3 regions of the Mesorhizobium sp. RCAM 05099 genome follow, and region 1 is predicted to be linked to each of the others. Evidence: predicted binding sites of a transcription regulator. Region 1 holds the regulator's gene; each other region holds the start of a gene.

The links. The regulator PhoB, encoded in region 1, activates phosphate uptake and scavenging genes when phosphate is short. The targets are predictions, from matches to a motif close to TGTCATNNANCTGTCAT.
Region 2: AC56QQ_RS14660 (esterase-like activity of phytase family protein) is a predicted target of PhoB. The motif match lies at 1,913-1,929, and genes of this name have one in related genera.
Region 3: ppk2 (polyphosphate kinase 2) is a predicted target of PhoB. The motif match lies at 3,959-3,975, and genes of this name have one in related genera.

What each region holds. Positions count from the first base shown of each region.
Region 1 covers NZ_CM185035.1:1,197,134-1,202,975, reverse strand. Annotated here, with positions in the region: gene xylF (D-xylose ABC transporter substrate-binding protein) at 1-634, opposite strand, end outside; gene AC56QQ_RS05905 (ROK family protein) at 984-2,228, shown strand; gene AC56QQ_RS05900 (agmatinase) at 2,408-3,319, shown strand; gene phoB (phosphate regulon transcriptional regulator PhoB) at 3,333-4,022, opposite strand; gene phoU (phosphate signaling complex protein PhoU) at 4,042-4,749, opposite strand; gene pstB (phosphate ABC transporter ATP-binding protein PstB) at 4,775-5,578, opposite strand; gene pstA (phosphate ABC transporter permease PstA) at 5,575-5,842, opposite strand, start outside.
Region 2 covers NZ_CM185035.1:2,976,967-2,982,808, forward strand. Annotated here, with positions in the region: gene AC56QQ_RS14655 (L,D-transpeptidase) at 1-266, shown strand, start outside; gene AC56QQ_RS14660 (esterase-like activity of phytase family protein) at 322-1,800, opposite strand; gene AC56QQ_RS14665 (GcvT family protein) at 2,103-4,517, shown strand; gene AC56QQ_RS14670 (trimethylamine methyltransferase family protein) at 4,530-5,842, shown strand, end outside.
Region 3 covers NZ_CM185035.1:4,293,333-4,299,174, reverse strand. Annotated here, with positions in the region: partial or broken gene AC56QQ_RS21365 (multidrug efflux MFS transporter) at 1-52, opposite strand, end outside; partial or broken gene AC56QQ_RS21360 (GntR family transcriptional regulator) at 225-889, shown strand; gene AC56QQ_RS21355 (DUF982 domain-containing protein) at 1,022-1,255, shown strand; gene AC56QQ_RS21350 (hypothetical protein) at 1,310-1,456, opposite strand; gene AC56QQ_RS21345 (glycosyl transferase family 90) at 1,654-2,625, shown strand; gene AC56QQ_RS21340 (aldo/keto reductase) at 2,756-3,799, opposite strand; gene ppk2 (polyphosphate kinase 2) at 4,072-4,992, shown strand; gene AC56QQ_RS21330 (dihydrofolate reductase family protein) at 5,044-5,691, opposite strand.

The sequences.
Region 1 (5,842 bases):
CCTTGTTGTCGTTGGCGGTGAGGAACTGTTCCATGTTCTTCTGGGCGTTGGCGGGCAGCCAGCCGTCCGTATAGGCCTCGCCGACATTCTTGATCTTGCCGCTGTCGATGGCTTCCTTGAGCACTTCCATCGAGCCCGAGAACAGGAAGTCGGCATTCGGATCGGCACCGGAGCCCTTGATGAAGACATAGTTGCCTTCCGGCTTGACCTTGAACACTTCGCGGGCCTGCATGCGGCCAACTTCCTTGTTGTCGAAGGTCAGGTAGAAGACATCCTTGTTCTCGATCAGACGGTCATAGCCGACGACCGGAATGCCTTCGTCCAGTGCCTTCTGCACCGCCGGGCCGATGGCCGAGGCATCCTGCGCCAGGATGATCAGCGAGTTGGCGCCCTGCGAGATCAGGCTTTCGACATCGGTAAGCTGCTTGCCGGGATTGGACTGCGCGTCGGCGGAGATATACTTGTCGCCGGCGGCCGCGATCGCCGCCTTCATGGCGGCCTCGTCTGTCTTCCAGCGCTCTTCCTGGAAGTTGGACCACGAAACGCCGATGACCTTGTCCTTCGCCTGCGCGACCGACGCGAGCGTCAGCGACATGGCGACACCCGCCAGGATGGCGGCTGTGAATCTCTTCATGTTATCCTCCCTGCGCCGCGTATGGCGCGACCAAACTGACCCGAAGGCCGGCACACAGGCTCTTTTTTCGAGCCTCGAAAAAATACTGATCCAACACCGGAACGCTGTCAACATCGATTCTGATGGATTTTGATGTCTCTCTGAATTTTTTTCGAGCCTCGGAATAAATAATGACAGGATAATTCGCTTCTGCCAGTATTTGGCTGGCGCATGTCGCCCAAGGGTGGGCAGCGGTTTCGGGACAACGACAGGCGCGGGAATGACGACCTGGGGCGCGACGCGCTTCAGGCTTCGCCGACGCCTTCGGAGGGCACGAAAGGCCGCGGCGACCGGGAGGATGTGAGAAAGCATGTCGGTCGGAATCCGCCACGACGATTTGCGCCGGCGCAACCGGGCAATGGTGATTGCGGCCGTGCGCCGCGCCGGACAGCCGTCACGCACCGAGATCGCCGCGACCACGGGCCTCTCCCACTCGACCATATCGGCGATTTCCTCCGACCTGATCGGCGAAGGCATCCTGGCCGAGAGCAAGCCGAGCGAGCCCGCTTCGCTGAAACGCGGCCGGCCGCAGGTCGGCCTCAGCCTCAATCCGGAAGCCGCGGCGGTGATGACCGTGGTGCTGTCTCTGAACTTCCTGTCCGTCGCCGTCATCGACTATGCCGGCCAGGTGATATCAGAGGAACAGCGCCGGCTGGAGACGCTGACGATGTCGCGCGACGCGCTTATCGGTGAATGCGTCGCCATCGTGCGACGCCGTCTCGAAGACCCCGATCTTGATGTCCGCAGCGTCGCCCGCATCGCGCTGGCCATCCAAGGCATTACCGACACCCGTGCTCGCGCCATGCTGTGGTCGCCGATCACGCCGCACACCGACATCGCCTTCGCCGACATCCTCGAGGACGAGTTCGGCATCCCCGCCACCATGGAGAACGACTGCAACATGATGGCGGTGGCGTTGCGCTGGCGCGATCCGCAGCGCTACCGTGATGATTTCATCGCCATCCTGCTCTCGCACGGCATCGGCATGGGACTGGTGCTGAAGGGTCAGTTGTTCACCGGCACCCATTCCTCGGGCGGCGAGTTCGGTCACATGATCCACCAGCCGAGGGGCGCGCTCTGCCGTTGTGGGCGACGCGGCTGCGTCGAGGCCTATGCCGGCAACTACGCCATCTGGCGCAACGCAAGGCAGCTGGGCGAGGACACCGAGCCGGTTGCCGATGTCAGCGACGCAGACATGCGCGCTCTGGCAGCCGCGGCCCGCGACAGCGCGGGGCCCGAGCGTGAAGCCTATCGCAAGGCCGGCGAAGCGCTCGGCTACGGCCTCGGCAGCCTGTTCGCGCTGATCGATCCGGCACCCGTCGCCATGGTCGGTGTCAGCGCCGCGGCCTTCGACCTGATCGAGCCGGCATTGCGCGAGGCCATAGCCCAGACCGCCGGCGGCCAGCATTCGGAATCGATTTCCTTCGACACCGAGCCGAACGAACTGCCGCTGATCCGCGAAGGCTGCGCCATGCGCGCGCTGACCTTCGTCGACCAGGAGATTTTCGCACCGGGCGCGCAAGCACGAACGGGCGCCGGAAAGAACGTTGCCTGAGGATCAGCGCATATTCTGAACGACCGGTCGACCTGAACCGGGCCTCACGATGGGTATGATGTCAGTTAGGCGCGCCAACTGTTAGGATGCTGTCTAATTCGACGCGCCCAGCCAATGCTCATCATCCCGCACCCTCAACACTGAAATTTCAGCTAAACCATCATCAGGACCACCAAGAAATGACCGCCTCGCCTCCCTTTCTCGGCTTTCCCGATCGGCTTGCCGATGGCCGTATCCCGCGCGCGGTGATCTTCGGAGCCGGCCACGGCAGCACCTATCCCGGCGAGGACAGCCGCGGCTATGCCTTGGCCGCCGACGCCATCCGCGTTGCGAGTCAGGGCGATGCCACACTCGTCGAGCACTGGGATTTCGATCTCGGCGGCCCGCTGTTCGACGGCAAGCCGGTCTGCTGCATCGACACCGGCGACATCCCGACCACCATGCATGACAATACCGGCAACAGGGCGCGGATCGAGGCGAAAACGCGTCAGGTTCTGGCATTGCCGGCCGTACCGATCCTGCTCGGCGGCGACGATTCCGTGCCCATCCCCTTCCTCGCCGGCTTTGCGGATCACGGGCCGGTCTGGATCCTGCAGATCGACGCCCATATCGACTGGCGCGACGAGGTGCATGGCGAGCGCTACGGCTATTCGAACCCGATGCGCCGCGCGAGCGAGATGCCGCATGTCGCCGGCATCGTGCAGGTCGGCATCCGTGGCGTTGGCAGCGCGCGCCTCACCGAAATCGAAGCGGCACGGCGCTATGGTAGCCGCCTTGTAACGGCCCGCGAGGTTCACGCCCAGGGCGTCGAAGCCGCTCTCCGGCATATTCCGGAAGGGGCGCGGGTCGTCGTAACCCTCGACTGCGACGGCCTCGATCCCGGCATCATGCCGGGCGTGGCGGCGCGTTCGCCCGGCGGCCTCGCCTACACCCAGGTGATCGATCTGATCGCGGGCCTCGGCAGGCGGGCCAGGATCGCAGGATTCGACCTTGTCGAGCTCTATCCTCCCGCCGACATTGACGGCCTGTCGGCCCTGACCGCGGCGCGCCTTCTCGTCAATGTGATCGGCACCGTCGTCCGGCAGGTTTGAGCCCGGACTGTCCCTAGTCTTCCCTGATCGCGTAACCCGCCCCGCGGATCGTGCGGATGACATCGGGCATGCGGCCATTGTTGACCGCCTTGCGCAACCGGCCGACATGCACGTCCACCGTGCGCTCATCGATATAGATCGTCTCGCCCCAGACATTGTCGAGCAGCTGGCTGCGCGAGAAAACGCGGCCAGGGTGGCGCATCATGAATTCCAGCAGGCGGAATTCGGTCGGTCCGAGCCGGATCTCGCTCTTCTTGCGATAGACCCGGTGCGACTCACGATCGAGCACGATGTCGCCAACCTTGAGCACGCTGGACAGCACTTCCGGCTTGGCGCGGCGCAGCAGCGCCTTGACCCTGGCCATGAACTCCGGTGTCGAGAACGGCTTGACCAGATAATCGTCGGCGCCTGTGGAAAGGCCGCGCACGCGGTCGCTCTCCTCGCCACGCGCGGTCAGCATGATGATCGGCAGCCGCTCGGTCTCGGGGCGCATTCTCAGCCGCCGGCAGAGTTCGATGCCGGAAACCGCCGGCACCATCCAGTCCAGCACCAGAAGGTCGGGAACGTTCTCCTGCAGCCGGATCTCGGCCTCGTCGCCGCGCGTCACCACCTCGACCTGATAGCCCTCGGACTCCAGATTGTAGCGGAGCAGCACACCCAGCGGCTCCTCATCCTCCACCACCATGATGCGTGGCGCGATCATCGGCTGCTCACCCCTGTCGTCATGCCGCCGGCGCGGACATTGCCGTCTCGTCCTGCTTCGGGCGATTGGCGGGCAGCTGTGTGCCGGTCAAAACATAATACGCATTCTCGGCGATGTTGGTCACGTGATCGCCGATGCGTTCGAGGTTCTTGGCGCAGAACAACAGATGCGTGCACGCGGTGATGTTGCGCGGATCCTCCATCATGTAGGTCAGGAGTTCGCGGAACACGGACGTGTACTTGACGTCGATGCGTTCGTCGTCGTTCCTGAGCTTGGCCAGCGCCGCCGCGTCGGCGGCAGCATATTCCTCGATCACGCCCTGCACCTGGATCAGCACCAGTTGCGCCATCGCATCGATCGAGTGCGAAAGGTCGCGAGGCGTGACGCTGAGGCCAACGGTGCCGACGCGTTTGGCTATGTTCTTGGCAAGATCGCCGATGCGTTCGAGGTCGCCGGCCATGCGGATCGAACCGACGACATGGCGCAGATCGTCGGCCATCGGCTGACGCTTGGCGATCAATGTGATGGCGCGGTCGTCGAGTTCGCGCTGGCGCGCGTCCATGATCGCGTCGTCGGAGACAACGCGCTGTGCCAGGGCGTTGTCGGAATTCAAAAGCGCCTTGGTCGCGCCGCCGACCATCGAGCCGGCGAGATCGCCCATATCGCTGATGAGCCTGCTGATCTGTCCGAGATCCTCGTCGAAAGAAGCGACTGTATGTTCGCCCATGATCTTAGTCCTCGTATGTCTGAGCTCAGCCGAAGCGGCCGGTGATGTAGTCCTGCGTGCGCTTCTCGCGGGGCGACGTGAAGATCTTCTCGGTGCGGTCGAATTCGACCAGTTCGCCCAGATACATGAAGGCGGTCTGCTTCGAGACGCGTGCCGCCTGCTGCATGTTGTGGGTGACGATGACGATCGTGTAGTCGGCCTGCAACTCGTCGATCAGCTCTTCGATCTTGGCGGTCGACAGCGGATCGAGCGCCGAAGCCGGCTCGTCGAGCAGGATGACTTCCGGCTTCACCGCCACGGTGCGGGCGATGCAGAGCCGCTGCTGCTGGCCGCCCGAAAGACTGAGGCCGCTGGCGTTGAGCTTGTCCTTGACCTCGGTCCACAGCGCGGCGCGCTTGAGCGCCTGCTCGACACGGCCGTCCATCTCGGACTTGCTGATCTTCTCATAGAGCCTGACGCCGAAAGCGATGTTCTCATAGATCGACATCGGAAATGGCGTCGGCTTCTGGAACACCATGCCGATCTTGGTCCGCAGCAGGTTGAGATCCTGCGACCGGTCAAGGATATTCTGGCCGTCGAGCAGCACCTGGCCCTCGGCGGTCTGTTTCGGGTAGAGCTCGTAGATGCGGTTGAAGACGCGCAGCAGCGTCGACTTTCCGCAGCCCGAGGGCCCGATGAAGGCGGTGACGCTGCGCTCGGGCAGCGACAGGGTGATACCCTTGAGCGCCTTGCTCTGACCGTAGTAAAAGTTGAGGTTCTTGACCTCGATCTTGGCTTTGGCGGTTGCCTCGGCGGCGATCGTCATGTCTGGAGACAACATCTGACTCATTTGTCCTCTCTGCGTCCGGTCAGGCTGCGAGCAAAGATGCTGAGCGCGAGAACCGTCAATGTGATTATGAGTGCGCCGGTCCAGGCCAGTTGCTGCCATTCCTCGTAAGGACTGAGAGCGAACTGGAAGATGGTCACCGGCAGGCTGGCCATCGGCGCGTTGAGATTGCTCGACCAGAACTGGTTGTTGAGCGCCGTAAAGAGCAGTGGCGCGGTCTCGCCCGAAATACGGGCGATCGACAGCAATATGCCTGTGACGATACCG
Region 2 (5,842 bases), 1.8 Mb from region 1:
CGCTCTATCTGTTCCGCGACGGCAAGGACACGATGTACCGGCTGCACGGCACGCCGGAGTGGGATTCCATCGGCAAGAACGCATCGTCGGGCTGTGTGCGCTTCATGAACCAGGACATCATCGACCTCTACAGCCGCGTCAATGGACCCGCGCCGGTCTTCGTGCGTCCCAACCTGTCGGCTGCCGGCAAGATCATGGCCGTGTCGAGCAGGACGGCCGATCCGATCGATGCCGGCGTGCCGAAGGACGCCGAGTTCTTGAAGTAAGCCTTCACCCTCTGCTCGGGCGGACGCGCCAAGCGCGCCCGCCCCGCAGTGATCGCTACTTCCTGGCGAGGCCTGGAAGCGTGACCTGATAGACCAGGAACATGGTGTCGACATTGGCGCCGTCATCGGCCTTGTAGGGCGCGCCGACCTGGAAACCGTCCTGTGTGAGGAAGTCGTTGTCGTTGGCGACGAACAGGAAATAGTCGTCGGGCAGCTTCGGGTCGAGCACGCTTGCGAGCGACATCGCCTCCCATTTCTCGGACAGGTTGTTGTGGTCGTTCGGCGCGCCATTGTGCAGGGCGAAGCGGCCAAGCTCGGCGTTGTCGTTGATGTCGATGAACGGCGTCAGCTTGGCTGGTGTCACCGAGGGATCAAGCACGCCCTTTGGCGCCACCGGCTTGTCGGCAGAGTCGAAGGCGCCGCCGGCGATGTCGGTTGCCGAGGAGAGATCGACGATGTTGATCTCGCGGTAGAGCGAGGTGTCGCCTTTCAGCCCCTGGCCGTTGTTGCTGTCGCGCGTGATCATCAGAAACGTCTGGTCCGAGAGCGCCACGATCTCGCTCTGCGCAGCGATTTTGGTCTTGCCCTTGGCATCGGTGAACACCGGCAGCGGCACGATATATTCATGCGCCAGTTTCAGATGGGCGAAGTCGGAGGCGTCATAGACCAGGGCGCGGGTGTTCTGGCGCGTCGAGCCGGAATCGCCGCCATCCTGCCTCGCCGCCGATTGCAGCACGGCGATCAGGAACTTGCCGTCCGGCGTCATCGCCATGCCTTCGAGGCCCTGGTTGTTCTGGCGGCCGGTGTCGGGATCCTTGGGATCGGGGTCGGTCGCGCCGGGGCCGGGGTTGTCCGAGGAGAAGTTCGGCGCGCCCTTGCGCATCGGCACCAGCGCCGCCGGTGGCTGGGTCGCCGACAGCAGGCGGCCTTCGGCGGAAAACCGGTAGATGTTGGGGCCATATTCATCAGAGATGAACATCGAGCCGTCGGGCAGCCGCACGATCGCCTCGTTGTCGAGGGCGAGCTTGCCATTGGTTGCGGCGGGCAGCATCGGCATGTCGCCGGCGGCCGGACGCACATCCGACAACGGATCGAGCCCGGTGGTGTCCGCGCCCTTGTCGTCGGTGAGAAGCAGGCTGTCGGCCAGCGTCGCCTTGACGCCTGTCTGCTCCTGGCCGGCAGCAGGAGCGGCGCCCGGCGCGACGGGGGAGAACTCGATGGCGATGGTGTTGAGGCGCGGCCGGTAGTCGGTGGTGCCGGCGACATTGTAGCCGCGATCCGGCAGTAGCCAGAGCGAGCCCTTGTAGCCAGCCGCATCATGCGTCCAGCCTGATGTGTCTATCGCCATGCCGGAGCCCGAGCCGAACGTCTCGCCGAACTTGTCGCGCAGACCGGCCGGGATGCGGCCGACGCCGACCAGGCCCTTGTTGACGAGGCCGCCGACGGTCGCGGTGCTGTCGGCGAGCGCCGGCGTCAAGGCGGTGAACAATGCCAGCGCGACGCCAAGCGACGCGGTTCGGTACAGGTGTTTCATGGATGATCCCTTGTGACAAAGCGAGCCGAAGCGGCCGAAGGATGAAAGCTGAAAGAGGCGCCACATCGACGATGCCGCGCGCGCCTCTCCAAAAACGGTCTACGGCGCGAACATGATGCTTGCATGACAGCGGGCCACGCATGCCCGCCGGCTTGCTCACGCGTCGATAAAACCGTGCGCTGGCGCCACAGGATTGGTCACCCGGTCACGCATGGTTCGACTAGGCATGATGTGTTTGCGTTGCACTAGACACTTATGTCCAGTGCATATATGGTGCCGCTTCTGACAGGGAGGGGGATGCGTTGAAATCGCGCTACCGTGCAGTCGTCATCGGAGGTGGCGTGGTCGGCGCCTCGGTGCTCTACCACCTGACGCGGTTCGGCTGGAGCGATGTGGCGCTGATCGAGCGCGCAGAGCTGACGGCCGGTTCGACCTGGCACGCCGCGGCCGGTTTCCACGCGCTCAACGCCGACCCCAACGTCGCGGCGCTGCAGGACTACACCATCAACCTCTACCGCGAGATCGAGGCCGAATCCGGCCAGGACATCGGCCTGCACATGACCGGCGGCGTCAATATCGCCAGTGATCCCGCGCGCTGGGAATGGCTGAAATCGGCCTGGGCGGTGTTCCAGTCGGTCGGCATCGAGACAGCCCGCCTCGTAACGCCGGAAGAGATCAAGGAAATCTGCCCGGTCGTCGATGTCACGGGTGTGCTCGGCGGCCTGCATGATTCCAACGAAGGTCATCTCGATCCCTATGGAACGACGCATGCCTATGCGGGCGCCGCGAAGAAGCGCGGTGCCGACATCATCCTGCGCAACCGGGTCGTCGAGCTGAAGGCGCGCGCCGACGGAAGCTGGGACGTCCTCACTGAACAGGGCACCATCGTCGCCGAGCATGTCGTCAATGCGGGCGGGCTGTGGGCAAAGCAGCTCGGCCGCATGGCCGGCGTCGACCTGCCGGTGACGCCGATGGAGCACCATTATTTCATCACCGAGGACATTCCGGAGGTTGCCGCTCTCGACAAGGAGCTCGGCCTTGCCGTCGATCTCGACGGCTTTTCCTATCTTCGGCAAGAGCGCAAGGGCGTGCTGCTCGGCGTCTATGAGCAGAACCCCAAGCACTGGAACATGGATGGCGCGCCGTGGGACTACGGCATCGAGCTGATCCCGGAAGATATCGACCGCATCAGCCCGGAGCTGTCCAAGGCCTATGAGCGCTTTCCTTGCCTGGCGACGGCCGGCATCCGCAAATGGGTCAATGGCGCCTTCACCTTCACCCCGGACGGCAATCCGATCGTCGGGCCAGTGCGTGGCCTCAGGAACTACTGGGTCGCCTGCGGCGTCATGGCAGGCTTCAGCCAAGGTGGTGGCGTTGGAAAATCGCTGGCCGAATGGATGATTTTCGGCGAGCCGCAAGCCGACATCTTCGGCATGGATATTGCCCGCTACGGCGCCTTCGCCGCCAACCGCTGCTATCTCAAGCAGACGACGCGGCAATTCTATTCGCGCCGTTTCGTCATGACCTTTCCCAATGAGCGGCTGCCCGCCGGCCGGCCGCTGAAACGCCCCGGCGCCTATGACGGCATGACGGCGGCGGGCTGCGAATGGACGGCGTCATGGGGGCTGGAAATTCCGGCCTATTTCGCGCCGATGGGGTTTGCCGAGAACACGACGTTGCGGCGCTCCAACGCCTTCGACATTGTCGGCGACGAGGCGCTGCAGGTGCGGCGCGCCGCCGGCCTCGTCGATATCTCGGCCTATTCGCGCTATGCCGTGTCCGGGCCCGGCGCGGAGGCATGGCTCGACCGGCTGCTTGCCTGCAGGCTGCCAAGGCCGGGGCAGGCGAGGCTCGCGCCGATGCTCGGCCATGACGGGCGGCTGAAGGGCGACCTCACCGTCTTCAACTGGGGTGGCGGCGACTATTGGCTGATGGGCTCCTACTATCTGCGTGAGTTTCACATGCGCTGGTTCGAGAGCCATGCGGCGGCGGGCGTCACCGTCACCGACCTTTCCGACACGATGAGCGGCTTCCTGCTGACTGGACCGAATGCGCGCAGGATCCTGGAACGCACGACGCATCAGGATGTGTCCGGCGCGGCACTGCCATTCATGGCCTGCGGCGCATTCGACATCGGCATGGTGCAGGCTCGCATGGCTCGGCTGTCGATCGCCGGCGAGCTCGGCTTCGAGATCAGTTGCCCGGTGACCATGCATGCCAGCCTGCGCGAGACACTGCTGGCCGCCGGCGAGGATCTCGGTTTGGCCGAGATCGGCTACTACGCGCTCAACGCGCTGCGGCTGGAGAAAAGCTTCGGCATCTGGTCGCGCGAATTCACGCAGGGCTACACGCCCGGCCAGACCGGTCTCGACCGCTTCATCGCTTTCGACAAGGGCGACTTCATCGGCCGCGCGGCGGCATTGAAGGAGCGCGATGGCGGCGATGCTTGCCAATGCGTGGTGACATTGGAGATCGATGCCATCGACGCCGACGCCAGCGGCTTCGAGCCGGTCTGGCACCGGGGCCGGCGTGTCGGCTTCGTCACCTCAGGCGGCTACGGCTACGCGGTCGGCAAAAGCCTGGCGCTGGCGCTCGTCGACCGCGATTTCGCGGGCGAGGGCACCGCGCTTTCGGTCCATATCATTGGCATAGAGCGGCCGGCGCGCGTCATCGCGGCCTCGCCCTACGATCCCCAGGGTAACGCGATGCGGCAATGAGGAGGATTTCCGATGATCGATGACGCGGCACGAGACAGCAGGCGCGAACGCCGGCGCGGGCGTACGGGCGAGGCCGGCAGCGAGAGCAGCCGCCATCCCAACTACCGTTCACTGAAGAACCCGTTCCTGCCACAGCCGATCTTTTCCGCCGATCAGGTCGCTTCGATTCACGACACGGCATTGCGCGTGCTGGAAGAGCTCGGCATCAAGGTGCTGCTGCCGCGGGCGCGTGAGGTTTTCGCCGACGCCGGCGCCCTGGTCGACCCGGACACCGACATGGTGCGCATCGGCCGCGACATGGTGACGGCGGCACTGGCCTCGGCGCCGAAATCGATCCTCGCTCATGCCGGTTCTCGGTCCCGCGACCTCAGCCTCGAACTCGGCTCGATGACCTTCCTGGCCGGATGCGGGGCGCCGAACGTCACCGATCTCGGGCGCGGCCGGCGGCCGGGAACGCTGGCCGATTTCGAGGACCTGATCCGGCTGGTGCAGCATTTCGACGTGCTGCATATGCTGGGACCGTGCATCGAGCCGCAGGATGTCGACAACCGTTTTCGCCATTATGCCGTCAACCGCGCGCAGCTGACGCTGTCCGACAAGTTTCCGTTCGTCTTCGCGCGCGGCACGCCGCAGGTCGAAGACGGCTTCGAGATGCTGCGGCTGGCGCGTGGCCTGTCGGAGGACGAGTTCCTGGCAAATGCCCATTGCTACACCGTCATCAACACCAACTCGCCGCGCCAGCTCGACATTCCGATGGCGCAAGGCATCATCGATTTCGCCAGGGCCGGGCAGGTCTCCGTCATCACCCCGTTCTGCCTGGCGGGGGCCATGGCGCCGATCACGGTCGCCGGTGCGCTGACGCTGCAGCATGCCGAAGCGCTGGCCGGGCTGACGCTGGCGCAGATCGTGCGGCCCGGCGCGCCGGTCGTCTACGGCTCCTTCTCCTCCAATGTCGACATGAAATCGGGTGCGCCCGCCTTCGGCACGCCGGAGCACGTCAAGGCGACACTAGGGGCCGGCCAGCTGGCGCGCTTCACCGGCCTGCCGTGGCGGTCGGGCGGCGGCAGCGCGGCGAACATCTCCGACGCACAGGCGGCGCACGAGACGCAGTTCGCGCTGTGGGGTTCGGTGCTGGCCGGAGCGACGATGTGCATTCATGCCGCCGGCTGGCTGGAGGGGGGCCTGAGTGTCTCCTTCGAGAAGCTGATCACCGACATCGAGGCGCTGCAGACGGTGGCTGAACTGTGTGCCGCGACGCCTGGCGACACCGATACGATCGGCTTCGAGGCGATCGCCGAAGTGCAGCCGGGCGGCCATTTCTTCTC
Region 3 (5,842 bases), 3.1 Mb from region 1:
GCCAGTGGACGTTGTAGGCGCTGTCGGTCGCCGGGGGCGTGTTCTGCGGCATGTCGAATGTCCTGCCCGAGCAACTTGGAGTGGCCTGTTGCTGCGGATACCATTTTGGGATACCAAACTGGTATCCGTCATGGACGCTAGCCCGGCCGCTGTCAATGCGACCCTCTCAAACGTGATCGGACGCAGGCCGGTCGCCAGCAAACGGCCAGAAAACGGGAACGACAATGTCGCAGATGCAGAGCGTCGAAAAACAGCTTCGAGAGATGATCCTGGGCCTCGAGCCGGTCCTGGCGAGAAACTGACCGAGCGCTGGATCGAAAGTCGCTTCGGCGCGTCGCGAACCCCCGTCAGGGCCGCGCTGCTGCGGCTCGAGACCGAAGGCCTAGTCGGCAGGGATGGCCGTGGCTGGACGGTTTCGCCCATCAATCTGGCTGAACTCGAGCAGATCGCCGTCTACAGGGAGGCGGTCGAGGTTGCCGCACTTCGCCTGACCTGTGCCTTGGCCGACAGGAGCGGGGTCGATGTCATCGAGGCGATGCTCGAATCCTGCGACACCAACACGCCGCGCGAGGAATGGCATCGTGTCGGCATGGATTTCCACATCGAGCTGGCGCGCCTGTCGGGCAACGAATTCCTGTTTCGCGCGGTCCGCGATGCCATGACGCGCCTGTCGCGGGCCCGTTGGCTGGAGGTTCGCGATGAGGCGGCCCTTGCCCGTGCCTGGGCCGAACATCGCGCCATTCTGGCGACGACACGCCTTGGCGATGCCGAAGAGGCCGCACGCCAGCTTTCGGCCCACATCGTCGGCAGCCGCGACAGGCTGGTGACGTCGCTCGCCAACGATCGCCGTGGTCTTCGCGCCAGGGGTTTTGCCGTCGTTGCCGCTTAGTGCGGCGGCTGCAGGGCAGGGCGGTCGCCGTGCAAAAGGCGACGCCCCGGACGCGAGATGCACTTTCGGCCTCGCTTCGCGAGCGCCGATGGCGTAAGAGCGGCGATGGAAAACAACCGATTTGAAACACCCGTGACGGTCAAGTCAGTCGCGGCGGGAAGCACTCAGCTCTTGCGCTCGGCCCGAGAGGCTTCCGACTACCTGCTCAACAGCTGGCCGGGCAAACGCAGCCCCAAGCATCGCGCGGCGCTGCAGGCCTGTCACGATGCGCTGGCTGGCGACAAGCCGGCGATGAACGCCAGGCGCGCCTTCATTGCCGCGGCGCGCGAAGTGGACGTCTTCGTCAGCGACAAGGCGACGGCCTGACGCAAGGCGACAATCCGGATTGAGGCACGGCCCGCATTCGCGGGCCTTTTGCCGTCATTTCGCTGCTTCGGTTTCAGTCTCGTTCTCGGGCTGCGAACGTTCCCGCGCGGCAACCTTGGCCGCCAGCTTCTCAGCCTTCTTGGCCGCCTTCTGGCGGTCGCGTTCCTTGCGTTCCTGATCGTAGTTTGGTGCTCGCGCCATATCGGCTCCTTTTCACTGCCTCGCGGCTCTGACCCTGCCTAAGAGCATTGGCCGCCAAACACAACAGCTGAAGTGAACTGCTCGGCTGTTGGCGTCGATGATGGTGCGGGGCTTGCAAGATGCGCGGCACAATGGTGTAGGAGGAACCGGGGCGCCCAGGTATTGAGAGCCGCCCGCTTGTTTTGATCAAGTGAAGCATGGCCACAATTGCGCGAACGACGGCAAGGGTTTTCTACTATGCGCGAAACTTTGCGCGCGATATCGCCCCGCAGGCGTTGTTTCGCCACAGGCTGGCCGCTCGCCTCGAAAAGGCAAGGCTCCCGGACGCTTCGGTTCGCCAGCGGCTGAATTACTACAACAAGCTGCAGGATGCGTTTACGCCCAGCGCTGATGCCGTGCGCATAGGCGAGCTGCCGTTTACGCCGACCATGTACTATTACGACCTGAAGGAATTTGCCCGCTACTTCGATCGCGCGCTGCTGATCGACGTGGAATACGGAGACGTCAGGAAGGTGCCGAAGGTGCCTTCGATCGTCAAGGACCGGCCGATCGTCGCCGACGACAGCAATGCGGTCATCATGAAGCTCGACAAGTTTCGCCATTTCCAGATGCCTGCTGACGCAACCGCGTTCGCCGACAAGCTTCCGGCCGTGGTCTGGCGCGGCGACCTCAACAATCCCATACGCACAAGGTTTCTGAACGCCGTGCGCGACCTGCCGTTCTGCGACGCCGGCTCACACAAGCCGAACGCGCCGGCCGAGTACAGCAAGCCCTTCCTCAGCATCAGCCAGCACCAGCGTTATCGCTATATCGTCTCGCTCGAAGGCAATGACGTGGCGACCAACCTGAAATGGATCATGAACTCGAAGTCGCTGTGCCTGATGCCGCCGCCGACCTACGAGACATGGTTCGCGGAGAGACAGCTCCAGGCTGATGTCCATTATGTACCGCTGGAAGCGGACTTCTCCAATCTTGCCGAACGCGTGGCGTATTTCGAACGCCATCTCGAGCAAGCCGAGCGCATCATCGCCGCTGCGAATGCCTATTGCAGGACATTCGCCAACGAGCAGGCCGAGCAGGCGATCTCCCTGCTGGTGCTCTACAAATACTTCGTCCTCAGCGGCCAGATCAAACCGGACGCCGAAGTCTGGCGCTACATCACGGGCTGAAGCAATTCCAGGAAAAGCGTGAAACCGTTTTCCCGGGAAAAGCACGTAGCGCTTTCCCTTGGGAATTGCGTCAAAAAGATAGAGTTGCCCGGCGGACAGCGCCGGCCGGGCTCCTCGTCGAACCCCGCGGTCACACGCCGCTTCGGTCAATCACGAGATCGGCGGCGCCGAACCGGTCCCTTGCCGTCAATTGCTGGTGCCAATAGGGGTAGAGCAGCGGTGGCCGGCTGACCGCGTCCAGGCGGTTGCGTTCGTCGTCGGTGAGCACCAGGCTCGCGGCCGCTAGGTTGTCCTTGAGCTGGACTTCGTTGCGGGCGCCGATCACCAGCGAGGAGACCGCTGGCCGGCCAAGCAGCCAGGCCAGGGCCACCTGGGCCGCCGACACGCCGCGCTGCGTGCCGATATCGACAAGGACATCGACGATGCGCCACAACCGGTCCTCGTCGCGGATCGGCGGCTCGGACCAGCCGGCGAGCTGTCGCGCGGTGGGGCTGTCGCGGCGGTATTTGCCCGACAGCAATCCGCCGGCGAGCGGGCTCCAGACCAGCACGCCTAGCCCCTGGTCGACCGAAATCGGCAGCAACTCGTACTCCGCCTCGCGCGCCTCCAGCGTGTAGTGGATCTGCTGGGTGACGAAGCGCGGCTGGCGATGGCTATCGCTGATGCCGAGCCCCTTCATCACTTGCCAGCCGGAATAGTTGGAGCAGCCGACATAGCGGACCTTGCCTTGGGCAACCAGCGTGTCGAGCGCGGCGATGGTTTCTTCGAGTGGCGTCACTCCGTCCCACTCGTGCAGGAAGTAGATGTCGATGACGTCGGTCTTCAACCGCTTCAGGCTCTTCTCGCATTCGCGGATCAGGTGATAGCGCGACAGGCCTTCATCGTTCGGACCCTTGCCGATCCGCATCCGTGCCTTGGAGGCGATCAGCACGTCGCCCTTGCGCTTGCCGCCGAGGGCCTCGCCGATAATCTCTTCCGAGATGCCGTTCGAATAGACATTGGCGGTGTCGATGACGTTGATGCCGGCGTCGATGCACAGATCGATCATCCGGCGCGCCTCGTCGAGGTCGGTCTTGCCGACCGCGGAGAACGCGCCGGCGCCGCCGAAGGTCATGGTGCCCATGGTCAGTGTCGAAACCTTCAAGCCGGAACGGCCGAGAGTGCGGTATTCCATGTCAGTCCTCGCGATTGCATTTGGAAAAGGGGTGCCGCGAAAGGCACCGCGAATGTGGCTGCTATTTGTAGGACAATTTGGATGACTTGTCGCCATGCCACGACGACCGATCGATCATGCCTCGCGGAATCTGCCCCGGCGGCCTGGACCTTGGCCGACTGCAATAAAACCGTCATTGCTGGCCTATATCAAGTCGGCTCACGGTCCTTTTCCGGCCGGACGAGGGCGCCTGCCAGGATCACGGACGGCAGCTTGCATGCGGAGCGGTGCAGATGAACGAACCCAAACTGAAATCCGGGGCCAGGGACTGGCTTGAAGCCGAGCTCGCCGACACGCTCGACGAGGACTATGAGCTCGAAATGTCGGAGCCGGCACTTTCGATGGAGATCGCCAGGATCTACAAGAACGCCCATCCGCCATCGATCGATCGCATGCAATATTTTCGCGGCTTGATCAGTCTGCAGTCCGAGCTGATCAAGCTGCAGTCCTGGGTCGCCTATCACAAGAAGAAGCTGGTGGTGATCTTCGAGGGCCGCGATTCCGCCGGCAAGGGCGGCGTTATCAAGCGCATCACGCAGCGGCTCAATCCGCGCATCTGCCGTGTCGTGGCGCTGCCGGCGCCCACCGAGCGCGAGAAATCGCAGTGGTATTTCCAGCGCTATGTCCCGCATCTGCCGGCCGGCGGCGAGATCGTGCTGTTCGACCGCTCCTGGTACAATCGTTCCGGCGTCGAGCGGGTGATGGGGTTTGCCGAACCGGATCAGGTCGAGGAGTTCTTTCGCGACGTGCCGGAGTTCGAGCGCATGCTCGTCCGCTCCGGCATCACCGTGGTCAAGTACTGGTTCTCGATCACCGACGAGGAACAGCAGATGCGCTTCCTGATGCGCATCCACGATCCGATGAAGCAGTGGAAGCTGTCGCCGATGGACCTGCAGTCGCGCGTGCGATGGGAACAATACACCAAGGCCAAGGAAGAGACCTTCGCCCGCACCAACATCCCGGAAGCGCCCTGGTTCATCGTCGAGGGCAACGACAAGAAGCGGGCACGGCTGAACTGCATCGATCATCTGCTGAAGCAGATGCCGTATGAAGAGGTACCACACGAGGAGATCACGCTGCCCGAGCGTGTGTTCAATCCCGAATACGAGCGCCAGACACTGCCGCGCGAGCTTTATGTGCCCGAGAAATATTGAGGTAGATGAAGCTGCGATCTCCCCCACGCGGGGGGAGATTAGGCTCTCCACCTAGCCGCGCTTGATGACAACATGGGTGGCGAGCGCCGTCGCCACCTGTTCAGTGCACTGGTATCCAAGCCTGGGCATGTCGAGGCCGGCAAAAAGGTTCTCGCCGGCCCCGAGCAGCACCGGCGCGATCGCCAGATGCATCTCGTCGATCAGCTTCTCCTGGAGATATTGCCGGATGGTGGCGACGCCGCCACCCACCCGCACATCCTTGCCTTCGGCCGCCGACTTCGCCTGCTCGAGCGCCGAATGGATGCCGTCGGTGACGAAGTGGAAAATCGTGCCGCCTTCCATGGTGATGGGCGCCCGCTTGTGGTGCGTCAGCACGAAAACCGGGACATGATAGGGCGGGTTGTCGCCCCACCAGCCCTTCCAGGTCTCATCCGGCCATTCGCCGCGGATCGGCCCGAACATGTTGCGGCCGAGGATCCAGGCGCCGACATTTTCGAAACCGCGCGCCGCGAACGCCTCGTTGATATCGGTGGTGCCGCCATCTTGTCCGAGCACCATCTTACGGAAGGTGCGGGTATCGACAAACCACTTGTGCAAGGATTCCGCGCCGACGCCGAGCGGATTTTGCAGATCCTGATCGGGACCGGCGCCGTAGCCGTCGAGCGACAGGGTGAATGCGTTGACACGCAGCTTGGGCATGACAGGCCTCCTCGACAACCGATCGTATTTTGCAAGCAGCTGTTTTCTAGCAAACCGATTGCGAATTGCAAGCGGTATTTTTTGGGCGCGAAGAAGCCTAAGGCACTTGGTCCAACGACCTTCGCTCTGGTTCCCCGGCCGCCAGCCGGAA